Natronorubrum tibetense GA33: one gene and its partners. The protein of the gene in region 1 binds, or shares a complex with, the protein of each later gene. Links are inferred from orthologs where the notes say so. Each region holds a gene or a part of one and is shown in the gene's direction. Other genes may lie near its edges.

Region 1 (3,269 bases):
ATCGTCGTTATCGCCGAGGGGGAAACCGCTGTCCGCGCCGAAGAGGCAGCGGACGAGGTTCTCTCGGAGGACGACGTGGCCGATCTGGACGACGACGAAGCCAAAGATATGGCGGACGAGACGGACTTCTTCATCGCCGAAGAGGCGATGATGCAAGATATCGCCCGGTACCTGGGTACCATTCTCGGTCCCCGAGGGAAGATGCCGGACCCGCTCGGCCCCGACGACGACGTCGTCGAGACCGTCAACAGACTCAAGAACACCGTGCAGCTTCGCTCCCGGGACCGACGAACGTTCCACACGCTCGTCGGGGCCGAGGACATGGATGCCGAAGACATCGCGGACAACATCGACGTCATCCTGCGACGCCTGCACGCCGACCTCGAGAAAGGTCCACAGAACATCGATGGCGTCTACGTAAAGACGACGATGGGACCGTCTCAGGAGGTAGTCTAACATGAGCGCACAGGCTGAACGCAAGACCGAGAACCTTCCACAGTGGAAGAAAGAAGAGGTCGACGACCTCGCCGAACTCATCGAGAGCTACGAGAGCGTCGGCATCGTCGGTATCACCGGCATTCCGAGCAAACAGCTCCAGGACATGCGTCGCGACCTGCACGGCACCGCCGAGTTGCGCGTCAGCCGCAACACGCTGCAGGTCCACGCGCTGGAAGACGCCGGACTCGACGAACTCGTCTCTCACATCGAGGGACAGGTCGGTCTCGTCGGCACGAACGACAACCCATTTACCCTCTACAAGGAGCTCGAGGCGTCGAAGACGCCGGCACCGATTAACGAGGGAGAGGTCGCCCCGAACGACATCGTCGTCCCCGAGGGCGACACCGGTGTCGATCCGGGTCCGTTCGTCGGCGAGCTACAGAGCATCGGCGCGAACGCGCGCATCGAGGACGGTTCGATTCAGGTCATGGAGGACTCGACGGTCTTAGAGGCCGGCGAAGAAGTCTCCGCGGACCTCTCGAACGTCCTCAACGAACTCGGGATCGAGCCCAAGGAGGTCGGTCTTGACCTTCGCGCCGTCGTCGCCGACGGCGTGCTGTTCGACCCCGAGGACCTCGACATCGACGTCGAGGCCTACGAGAGCGACGTGGCGACGGCCGCCGCTCGCGCTCGGAACCTCTCGATCAACGCGAGCTACCCGACCGAGGCAACCGCACCGACGCTCATCTCGAAGGCGACGGGCGAGGCCAAGAGCCTCGGCCTGCACGCCGCGATCGAGGACGAAGACCTGATGCCCGACCTCGTCTCCAAGGCCGACGCACAGCTGCGTGCGCTCGCGGCCCAGATCGACGACGAGGACGCCCTGCCCGAGGAGCTGCAGGGTGTCGAAGCGCCCGCCGCCGAGCCGGCAGCGGACGCTGAGGACGGCGACGACGAATCGGCAGACGAAGACACTGATGCTGAGGCCGACGCCGCCGAAGACGACGATGACGATGACGACGATGACGCTGGCGGCGGCGAAGGACTCGGCGCAATGTTCGGCTAATCACAACTGGAGGATACAACAATGGAATACGTTTACGCTGCACTCATCCTGAACGAAGCGGACGAAGAGCTCAACGAAGACAACCTGACGAACGTACTCGACGCTGCCGGCGTCGACGTCGAAGAATCCCGAGTCAAGGCGCTCGTCGCCGCACTCGAGGACGTCGACATCGACGAGGCAGTCTCCGAGGCTGCCGTCGCACCCGCTGCCGGAGCCGCCGCAGGCGGCGCCGCAGCCGGTGAGGCCGCAGGCGACGACGAGGACGAAGAGGTCGAAGAGACCAGCGACGTCCCGGACACGACGGACGACGACGAGGACGAGGACGACGACGCCGGCGGCGAGGGCCTCGGCGAACTCTTCGGCTAAGTCGCGACGCGACGATTTCGACCGATCCCGATTTTTCTTGGTCGCAGTGTTCGAACAGCGACTGCGCCGTTCCGCCCGCTCTGTCCCGGAGGACAACGCCGTTGCCAAAACCTAACGGCCGGCCGTTCGAGTCTCCGGTATGAGCCGATACGTGGGACTCGACTGGGGCGGTTCCGGCTGGATTGCCGTGATCGTCGACGACGACTGTGAGGGAGAGCACCAGTTCACCGCTGCGTTCTATCCATCGATCCTGAACGCGTGGCGGGCGAACCGTCTCGCCGAGCGGATCCTCGTGGATATCCCGATCGGGCTGGCCGAGGAGACTCGACGACAGTGTGACGAGGCCGCCCGACTGGTACTCGGCGAGAGCCGAAGCAGCGTCTTCTACACCCCTGTTCGTGACGCCGTCTACGAAGATGAGTACGAGACGGCGGGCGACAGGAACGAGGCGGCGACCGGGAATCGCATCTCCACGCAGGCCTACCACATCTGCCCGGCGATCCGGGAAGTCGACGGCTTGCTCCGCGAACTCGAGGACCCTCGAGAGACCGTTCGAGAATCTCATCCCGAGGTGTGTTTCGCCGCGCTCGCCGGCGAGTCGGGGCTCCCGGGGAAGGCAACCGAGGAGGGTCTCGAGCGTCGACGCGAGTTGCTCGAGGCGAGAGTTGATGACGCGCTCGACCTCGAATCGTTTGAGCGCGAGTACATCGACGACCGGCCGGTCCACGCCCGTCGGCTCCGAGCGGGGAATCGGGACGATCTGCTCGACGCGTTCGTCCTCGCCGTGACGGCCCGCGGCGAGACGGTTTCGTTGCCGTGTGACCCGCCAACCGATCGCTACGACCTACCGATGGAGATCGTCGCACCGGCGGACGTTCGGTCGGTCGCGTAGCCGATAGAGGGCGCTGTTGGAGAGGTGTGAGGCGGGCGACGGCGTACCAGTGGCATCACCTAGCCGAACAGGTGATCCATCACCAGCCGTTTGAGGACCCCATCTTTTCGGCCCTCTCGAGTCTGGACCATCACCGCGGTGCAGTCGACGGAGTCGACCAGTCGGTTCCCCGGGCGACCGAGCAGTCGTCCGCTGATACCGGTTCGATCGACGCCAGTAACGAGCAGATCGGCCGATTCGGCGAACCGGGCCAGTCCCCGAATCTCGTCGTCGGCCTCGACGATCGTCGACCGGGCCGGGACGGTACAGATCGAGATCAGTTCGTTGTGGTAGTCCTCGATCGTCCGACGCTGTGTCTCCGGCGGCGCTGCCGGGATTGCCTGTAGGAGATTGATCTCCGCGCCGGTCTCCTCGGCGATCGCGTCGGCGATGAGGAGTTTCAGCGGATCGAAAGCGCCGCGATTGGCGACGACTGCGATCTCGTCGGCACCGTCGAAACCACAGTCT
Region 2 (3,245 bases), 1.5 Mb from region 1 along the record:
GCCTGCCTGGAGATGTTCAGCACGTGGCGGTCGTCGTGGTGGCCAGCCCAGGTCCGTTCGTCGGGGTCGTCTCGGAGTTGGACGTGGACCGGTAACGAGAGGTCGTGTTCGGTCTCGAACAGATCTCGAGCACCGAGGAACGGAGAGGTGGGACCGGCACCCTGCACGCGGAGATCCATGTGTATCAGTACCAAGTTCCGGCGGCCTATGTCTCTTGCGCCCGATTTCGATGGACGAAGGTCGCCGCGGTTCGCGACAACCGACGGTTGCCGAGCAGGATTCGGCTGTTGGATTCTCGTTCTATCGAGTTCGTAACCGGTTGTCGCGCCGGACGTGACAGCCGACCGCTTTCGTCGACATCGCGCTCTCACTCAGCGTCCGCTTCGACGGCGAGTTCGGCGCTGGATCCGCCGCGTTGGTTGTGTGGTATTCACTCACCTAAACTGGAAATTTCGGCGCGAAAACCGGGAAATTCGACGGATTCCGACGGCGACGAAACACTACCCTTTTGACCCCGCTACCGGTAACAGGGTGTATATGGGCCGACGCAAGAAGATCGTCCAAGAGTGTGAACGGCTGATGGACGAACCGGAGAACATCCGGAACATCGCCATCGCCGCTCACGTCGACCACGGAAAAACGACCCTTTCTGACAACCTCCTCGCGGGTGCGGGCATGATCTCTGACGAGACTGCCGGCGAACAGCTCGCGATGGACACGGAGGAAGACGAGCAGGAACGCGGGATCACCATCGACGCGGCGAACGTTTCGATGACCCACGAGTACGAGGATACCAACCACCTCATCAACCTCATCGACACGCCGGGCCACGTCGACTTCGGTGGCGACGTCACCCGTGCGATGCGCGCCGTCGACGGTGCGCTCGTCGTCGTCGACGCCGTCGAAGGGGCCATGCCCCAGACGGAGACGGTGCTACGACAGGCGCTCCGCGAGGGCGTCAAGCCGACCCTGTTCATCAATAAGGTCGACCGTCTCATCTCGGAGCTACAGGAAGGTCCTGAAGAGATGCAACAGCGTCTCGTCTCGGTCATCCACGACGTCAACGAACTCATCCGTGGCATGACCCAGGATATGGACGACATCGAGGACTGGACCGTCTCCGTCGAAGAGGGGACCGTCGGCTTCGGATCCGCCCTCTACAAATGGGGTGTTTCGATGCCGTCGATGCAGCGCACCGGGATGGACTTCGGCGAGATCATGGAACTCGAGCGCAACGACAACCGTCAGGAACTCCACGAGCGGACGCCGCTGTCGGACGTCGTGCTCGACATGGTCTGTGAGCACTTCCCGAACCCCGTCGACGCCCAGCCGATGCGCATCCCGCGCATCTGGCGCGGTGACGACGAGTCCGACCTCGCGGACACGATGCGCCTCGTCGATGAGGATGGCGAGGTCGTTTTCATGGTTACCGACATCGCAATGGACCCACACGCAGGCGAAGTCGCCTCCGGTCGCGTTTTCTCGGGTAGCCTCGAGAAGGGTCAGGAGCTGTACGTCTCCGGGACTGCGGGCAAAAACCGCGTTCAGTCCGTCGGGATCTACATGGGTGGCGAACGTGAGGAAGTGGACCACGTTCCAGCAGGGAACATCGCCGCCGTCACCGGTCTCCGAGACGCCATCGCCGGTTCGACCGTCTCCTCTATCGAGATGACGCCGTTCGAGTCGATCGAGCACATCTCGGAGCCGGTCATTACGAAGAGCGTCGAGGCCCAGACTATGGACGACCTGCCGAAGCTCATCGAGACGCTGCGCCAGGTCTCCAAGGAGGACCCGACGATCCAGATTACGATCAACGAGGACACCGGCGAGCACCTGATCTCCGGGCAGGGTGAGCTTCACCTCGAGGTTATCACTCAGCGTATCGAGAAGAACCAGGGCATTCCGGTCAACACCGGTGAGCCGATCGTCGTCTACCGCGAGCAGCCCCAGCAGCCGAGCGACGAGATCGAGGGTATCTCGCCAAACCGTCACAACCGCTTCTACGTCTCGATCGAGCCGATGCCGGACGAACTGGTCGACGTGATCAAGATGGGCGAGGCCTCGATGGACATGCCAGAGCAGGAACGTCGTGAGGCCCTGCAGGAGGCCGGCATGGACAAAGACGACTCCCAGGAAGTCGAACACATCCACGGGACGAATATCCTCGTCGACGATACCAAGGGGATTCAGCACCTGAACGAGACGATGGAACTCGTGATCGAAGGATTCGAGGACGCCCTCGACAACGGCCCGCTCGCGAACGAGCCGGTCCAGGGGACGCTCATCCGATTGCACGACGCCCGACTCCACGAGGACACCATCCACCGCGGCCCAGCACAGGTCATCCCGGCAACCCGAAACGCGCTCCACAAGGCGCTGATCGACGGGAAGATCAAGCTGCTCGAGCCGATGCAGGACGCTCGGATCGACGTGCCAAACGACCACATGGGTGCCGCCTCCGGCGAGATTCAGGGTCGTCGCGGCCGCGTCGACGACATGTACCAGGAGGGTGACCTCATGGTCGTCGAGGGTATCGCGCCCGTCGACGAGATGATCGGCTTCGCAAGCGACATCCGCTCCGCGACCGAGGGTCGCGCCGCCTGGAACACCGAGAACGCCGGCTTCGAGGTCATGTCCGACTCCCTCCAGCGCGAGAAGATTATGGAGATTCGCGAGCGCAAGGGCATGAAGCTCGAGCTGCCGCCGAGCATCGACTACATCTAAGCCACCACGGTTCCGTTTCCTCGATTCCGTTCTTTTTCCCGTTTCACTGTTCCCACGCGCCGCTGGCTGCTTGTCCTCGAGTCGTTTCGCCCGCCACAGATGGGGGCGTTCGCGTCTCGTCGGACAACCGGACAGCAATACACCGCACGGTCCTCGAACGGGTTGGGTCGTACGGATTGATCCCTCTCGCGCCTGAAGACGCGGGAATCAGTCCCGACGCGAGCCAGAACGGTGGAATCGAACCATCGTGGCGAGACACTGACGACGTACTTGAAGACCGTTCGTCGCCCGACGAATAGTTTCTAGAAACTCCTCTAAAATTTACTCTGCAATCTTATTGATTACCTCCTAGTAGCTGCACTGAGATTCGCATGCATGAGTGACTATGACAACATATCGAAATTGATATCTTAGTATTTTATTAAAATTCGATTAGTTTGGAAAGTTTTTAAGTACGGAAGGTAATGGTATCTGCCGGAGTATGACAGAAGAAAACACACACAAGCTCGACAGACGGTCAG
Region 3 (3,285 bases), 2.3 Mb from region 1 along the record:
GACACTCGGCGACGCCGAACCCGGCTTCTCGCACGTCGAACGCGCACTCGAGGCCGACCGCCACGTCGTGTTAGCGAACAAGGGCCCCGTCGCGGAACGGTACGAAGAACTCCGCACGCTCGAGGCCGACAGCGAGGGATCGATCCGGTTCGAGGCCACGGTCGGCGGAGCGATTCCGGTGCTCTCGACGATCGAAGATTCGACGCCGCAGGCCGTAACTGCGGTTCGCGGGGTGCTCAACGGCACCGCGAACTTCATCCTCACGCGGATGGCCGCGGAGGGACTCGACTACGAGCACGTCCTCGCAGAAGCTCAGGACCTCGGCGTGGCCGAAGCCGATCCGACGTTCGACGTCGACGGCACCGACGCCGCGCTCAAGTTCGTCATCCTCGCAAACGTACTCGCCGACGGCGGGTTCTCGCTCGAGGACGCAACGGTCGAGGGCATCCAGTCGATTCCCGGTAGTGCACTCGACCTCGCCGCAGAGGACGGCCGGACGATCCGCCTCATCGGCGAAGCGACTCGCGACGGCGTCCGCGTCGGGCCGCGACTCGTCCCCGAGAACGGTCCACTGGCCGTCACCGGCACGCGAAACATCGTTCAGATCGAGACGCGAAACGCGGGCTCGCTTCACTCGAGCGGACGCGGGGCGGGCGGTCCGGAGACGGCGACGGCGATCCTCTCCGACGTGGGTCGGCTCCCGCCGCTGTAGCCGGTCGATTCGCGGTCACCGCTGAACGTCGGGACGCGTTCGCCCCGTCGACACGTCGTTCTCGTCAACACGTTCGCTCTCGTTCTCACGTATCCAGTGCAGTTCGTCAGTGAGTTTGAAATATTCATTCGTGCACAGGCGATAGTACGTGTCGGAGGGACACTCTCACCGGTCGACAGGCCCGTCGATCGAACCGCCCACATCGTGTGAATGCTAGCCAAACCGCAAGAAGGCGTCGGGATCGGCAGAATACGCTTTCGAAATGGTTTTAACCGCAACGAGCAAAAGAGACCGATATAAGCGCCTCTGCGCGTGAGCTACAACAATGAGCGAACAACACCAGAACCTGGCCATCATCGGCCACGTTGACCACGGGAAGAGCACGCTCGTGGGACGCCTCCTGTACGAGACAGGCAGCGTACCAGAGCACGTCATCGAACAGCACCGCGAAGAAGCAGAAGAGAAGGGCAAAGGCGGATTCGAGTTCGCCTACGTCATGGACAACCTCGCCGAAGAGCGAGAGCGCGGTGTCACCATCGACATCGCCCACCAGGAGTTCTCGACTGACGAGTACGAGTTTACCATCGTCGACTGTCCTGGCCACCGCGACTTCGTCAAGAACATGATCACGGGCGCATCCCAGGCGGACAACGCCGTCCTCGTCGTCGCCGCTGACGACGGTGTCGCGCCCCAGACCCAGGAGCACGTCTTCCTGGCCCGAACCCTCGGTATCGACGAACTCATCATCGGCATCAACAAGATGGACGTCGTCGACTACAAAGAGGATACCTTCGACGATGTCGTCGACGAAGTGAACCAGCTGCTCAAGCAGGTTCAGTTCCAGACCGACGACGCCTCGTTCATCCCGATCTCGGCGTTCGAAGGCGACAACATCGCCGAAGCCTCCGACAACACGCCGTGGTACGACGGCCGTACCCTGCTCGAGGCACTCAACGACCTGCCGGCACCGGAGCCACCGACGGACGCGCCGCTCCGACTCCCGATCCAGGACGTTTACACGATCTCCGGCATCGGTACCGTCCCAGTCGGACGTATCGAAACCGGTATCATGAACATCGGCGACAACGTCTCCTTCCAGCCCAGCGACGTGGGCGGCGAAGTGAAGACGATCGAGATGCACCACGAAGAGGTGCCAAAAGCCGAGCCCGGTGACAACGTCGGATTCAACGTCCGCGGCATCGGTAAGGACGACATCCGCCGCGGTGACGTCTGTGGCCCGGCCGACGAGCCGCCAAGCGTCGCCGAGACGTTCCAGGCCCAGGTCGTCGTCATGCAGCACCCGTCCGTGATCACGGCTGGCTACACGCCGGTCTTCCACGCCCACACCGCACAGGTCGCCTGTACGATCGAGTCCATCGACAAGAAGATGGACCCAGCAAGCGGCGAGGTCGCCGAGGAGAATCCCGACTTCATCCAGTCGGGTGACGCTGCTGTGGTCACCATCCGACCACAAAAGCCACTCAGCATCGAGCCATCGAGCGAGATCCCAGAACTCGGGAGCTTCGCCATCCGCGACATGGGTCAGACCATCGCGGCCGGAAAGGTCCTCGAAGTTCACGAGAAAGAATAAATGCAGCAGGCACGCGTTCGACTCGCGGGCACGAGCCCAGAAGACTTAGACGACATCTGTGACGATGTCCGCGAGATCGCGAACAATACCGGCGTCAACCTGAGCGGTCCGATCCCGCTGCCGACGAAGACCCTCGAGGTGCCGACCCGGAAGTCGCCTGACGGCGAGGGCACTGCCACGTGGGAGCACTGGGAGATGCGCGTCCACAAGCGCCTGATCGATCTGGACGCCGACGAACGCGCACTCCGCCAGCTCATGCGCATTCAGGTGCCGAACGACGTCTCGATCGAGATCGTCCTCGAAGACTAACGGTCGATTCGCGTTTTCACCGTTTTTGCGCGTTGATTCTGGGTCGGAGCGATAGCTGTGTGGTTATTCACGTACTGAGTACATACCGTCAGTCCACGTGCAGTGGCGCGTGCTGGGCCGCGGTGAGTCGATGACGAACCGCGGTCCGAAGTCGCGTGAGGTCTTCGCGAGTAGCACGAGCGAAGTCAGTCGAGACGGCGTTGCCGTCTCGCGATGCGAAAAATCTTCGATTTTTCAGCAGCTTGGAAGACGCTTGCGTCTTCCAGTGGATGAGTGAGAGACCGTAGGGAACGAACGAATCGGTTGGGGAGGGTGTGGCCCTCATCGCCGCCAGCACGAGCAGGATACTCGAGTCGTAATCGACAGCCGGTCTAAACCCTCACCAGCGATCCACTCGAGTCCACACTGAGAGTCCGTCTACGTTCACCACCACGTACCACACTCGAGTCGGTCCGCCGTTCTCACACTCTACGAGTCAGTGCGGAGGCTTTTGTCGGTCGCCGTCGGAGAGGCTCCTATGTCGAGGCGTTCGCGGTCGCAGTCAGTTACCTCCCTCGGGTCCGACGCCAGTGGGGACGACCGATCGACCGAGGGGTCGAGCAGTCCCATCGTCGAACTCCTGATCGTCTTCGTCGTCGTCTTCGCCGCCCAGCAGCTCACGGCAATCATTGGG

Evidence for each region. Proteins that work in one complex are often made in the same cells at the same time.
Region 2: the proteins of rpl12p (region 1) and NATTI_RS0109725 are in contact, whole or in part, in a crystal structure (PDB 5H7L), measured with the Pyrococcus horikoshii proteins. The link is inferred for Natronorubrum tibetense GA33 from one-to-one orthologs. Residues at the interface, in WP_010886059.1 of Pyrococcus horikoshii: Leu100, Ala101, Gly102, Leu103, Ser104, Ala105, Leu106, Phe107, Gly108; in WP_048053510.1 of Pyrococcus horikoshii: Pro161, Met164, Met165, Phe168, Ser169, Ile172, Val195, Glu196, Phe202, Leu211, Ser212, Val213, Met216, Lys222, Phe223, Asn224.
Region 3: the proteins of rpl12p (region 1) and tuf are in contact, whole or in part, in a crystal structure (PDB 3WY9), measured with the Pyrococcus horikoshii proteins. The link is inferred for Natronorubrum tibetense GA33 from one-to-one orthologs. Residues at the interface, in WP_010886059.1 of Pyrococcus horikoshii: Glu96, Glu97, Leu100, Leu103, Ser104, Ala105, Leu106, Phe107, Gly108; in WP_010885563.1 of Pyrococcus horikoshii: Lys125, Glu126, Phe129, Arg132, Thr133, Lys165, Leu166, Thr169, Lys324, Gln326, Leu359, Ala360, Ile369, Glu372, Ile384, Ile422, Ser423, Gln425.

Annotation. Positions count from the first base shown.
Region 1 is NZ_KB913017.1:355,051-358,319, reverse strand. What follows is about bases 260-3,197. They hold rpl12p (50S ribosomal protein P1), read left to right. Parts: upstream 260-1,525; coding sequence 1,526-1,870; downstream 1,871-3,197. Other genes in these bases: NATTI_RS0101850 (amino acid permease), read right to left, coding at 2,822-3,197; NATTI_RS0101855 (DUF429 domain-containing protein), read left to right, coding at 2,010-2,762; NATTI_RS0101865 (50S ribosomal protein L10), read left to right, coding at 458-1,504; NATTI_RS0101870 (50S ribosomal protein L1), read left to right, coding at 260-456. Also shown: more of NATTI_RS0101870, read left to right, coding at 1-259; more of NATTI_RS0101850, read right to left, coding at 3,198-3,269. UniProt on the Methanocaldococcus jannaschii protein: Forms part of the ribosomal stalk, playing a central role in the interaction of the ribosome with GTP-bound translation factors.
Region 2 is NZ_KB913017.1:1,880,818-1,884,062, forward strand. The notes cover bases 217-3,130. They hold NATTI_RS0109725 (elongation factor EF-2), read left to right. Parts: upstream 217-537; coding sequence 538-2,724; downstream 2,725-3,130. Outside these bases: NATTI_RS0109715 (DUF5781 family protein), read right to left, coding at 1-179; NATTI_RS0109730 (S8 family serine peptidase), read left to right, coding at 3,206-3,245. UniProt on the Methanocaldococcus jannaschii protein: Catalyzes the GTP-dependent ribosomal translocation step during translation elongation.
Region 3 is NZ_KB913017.1:2,690,584-2,693,868, reverse strand. Bases 217-3,170 are described here. They hold tuf (translation elongation factor EF-1 subunit alpha), read left to right. Parts: upstream 217-1,037; coding sequence 1,038-2,303; downstream 2,304-3,170. Other genes in these bases: NATTI_RS0113940 (rhomboid family intramembrane serine protease), read left to right, coding at 3,130-3,170; rpsJ (30S ribosomal protein S10), read left to right, coding at 2,304-2,612; NATTI_RS0113955 (homoserine dehydrogenase), read left to right, coding at 217-712. Outside these bases: more of NATTI_RS0113955, read left to right, coding at 1-216; more of NATTI_RS0113940, read left to right, coding at 3,171-3,285. UniProt on the Methanocaldococcus jannaschii protein: GTP hydrolase that promotes the GTP-dependent binding of aminoacyl-tRNA to the A-site of ribosomes during protein biosynthesis.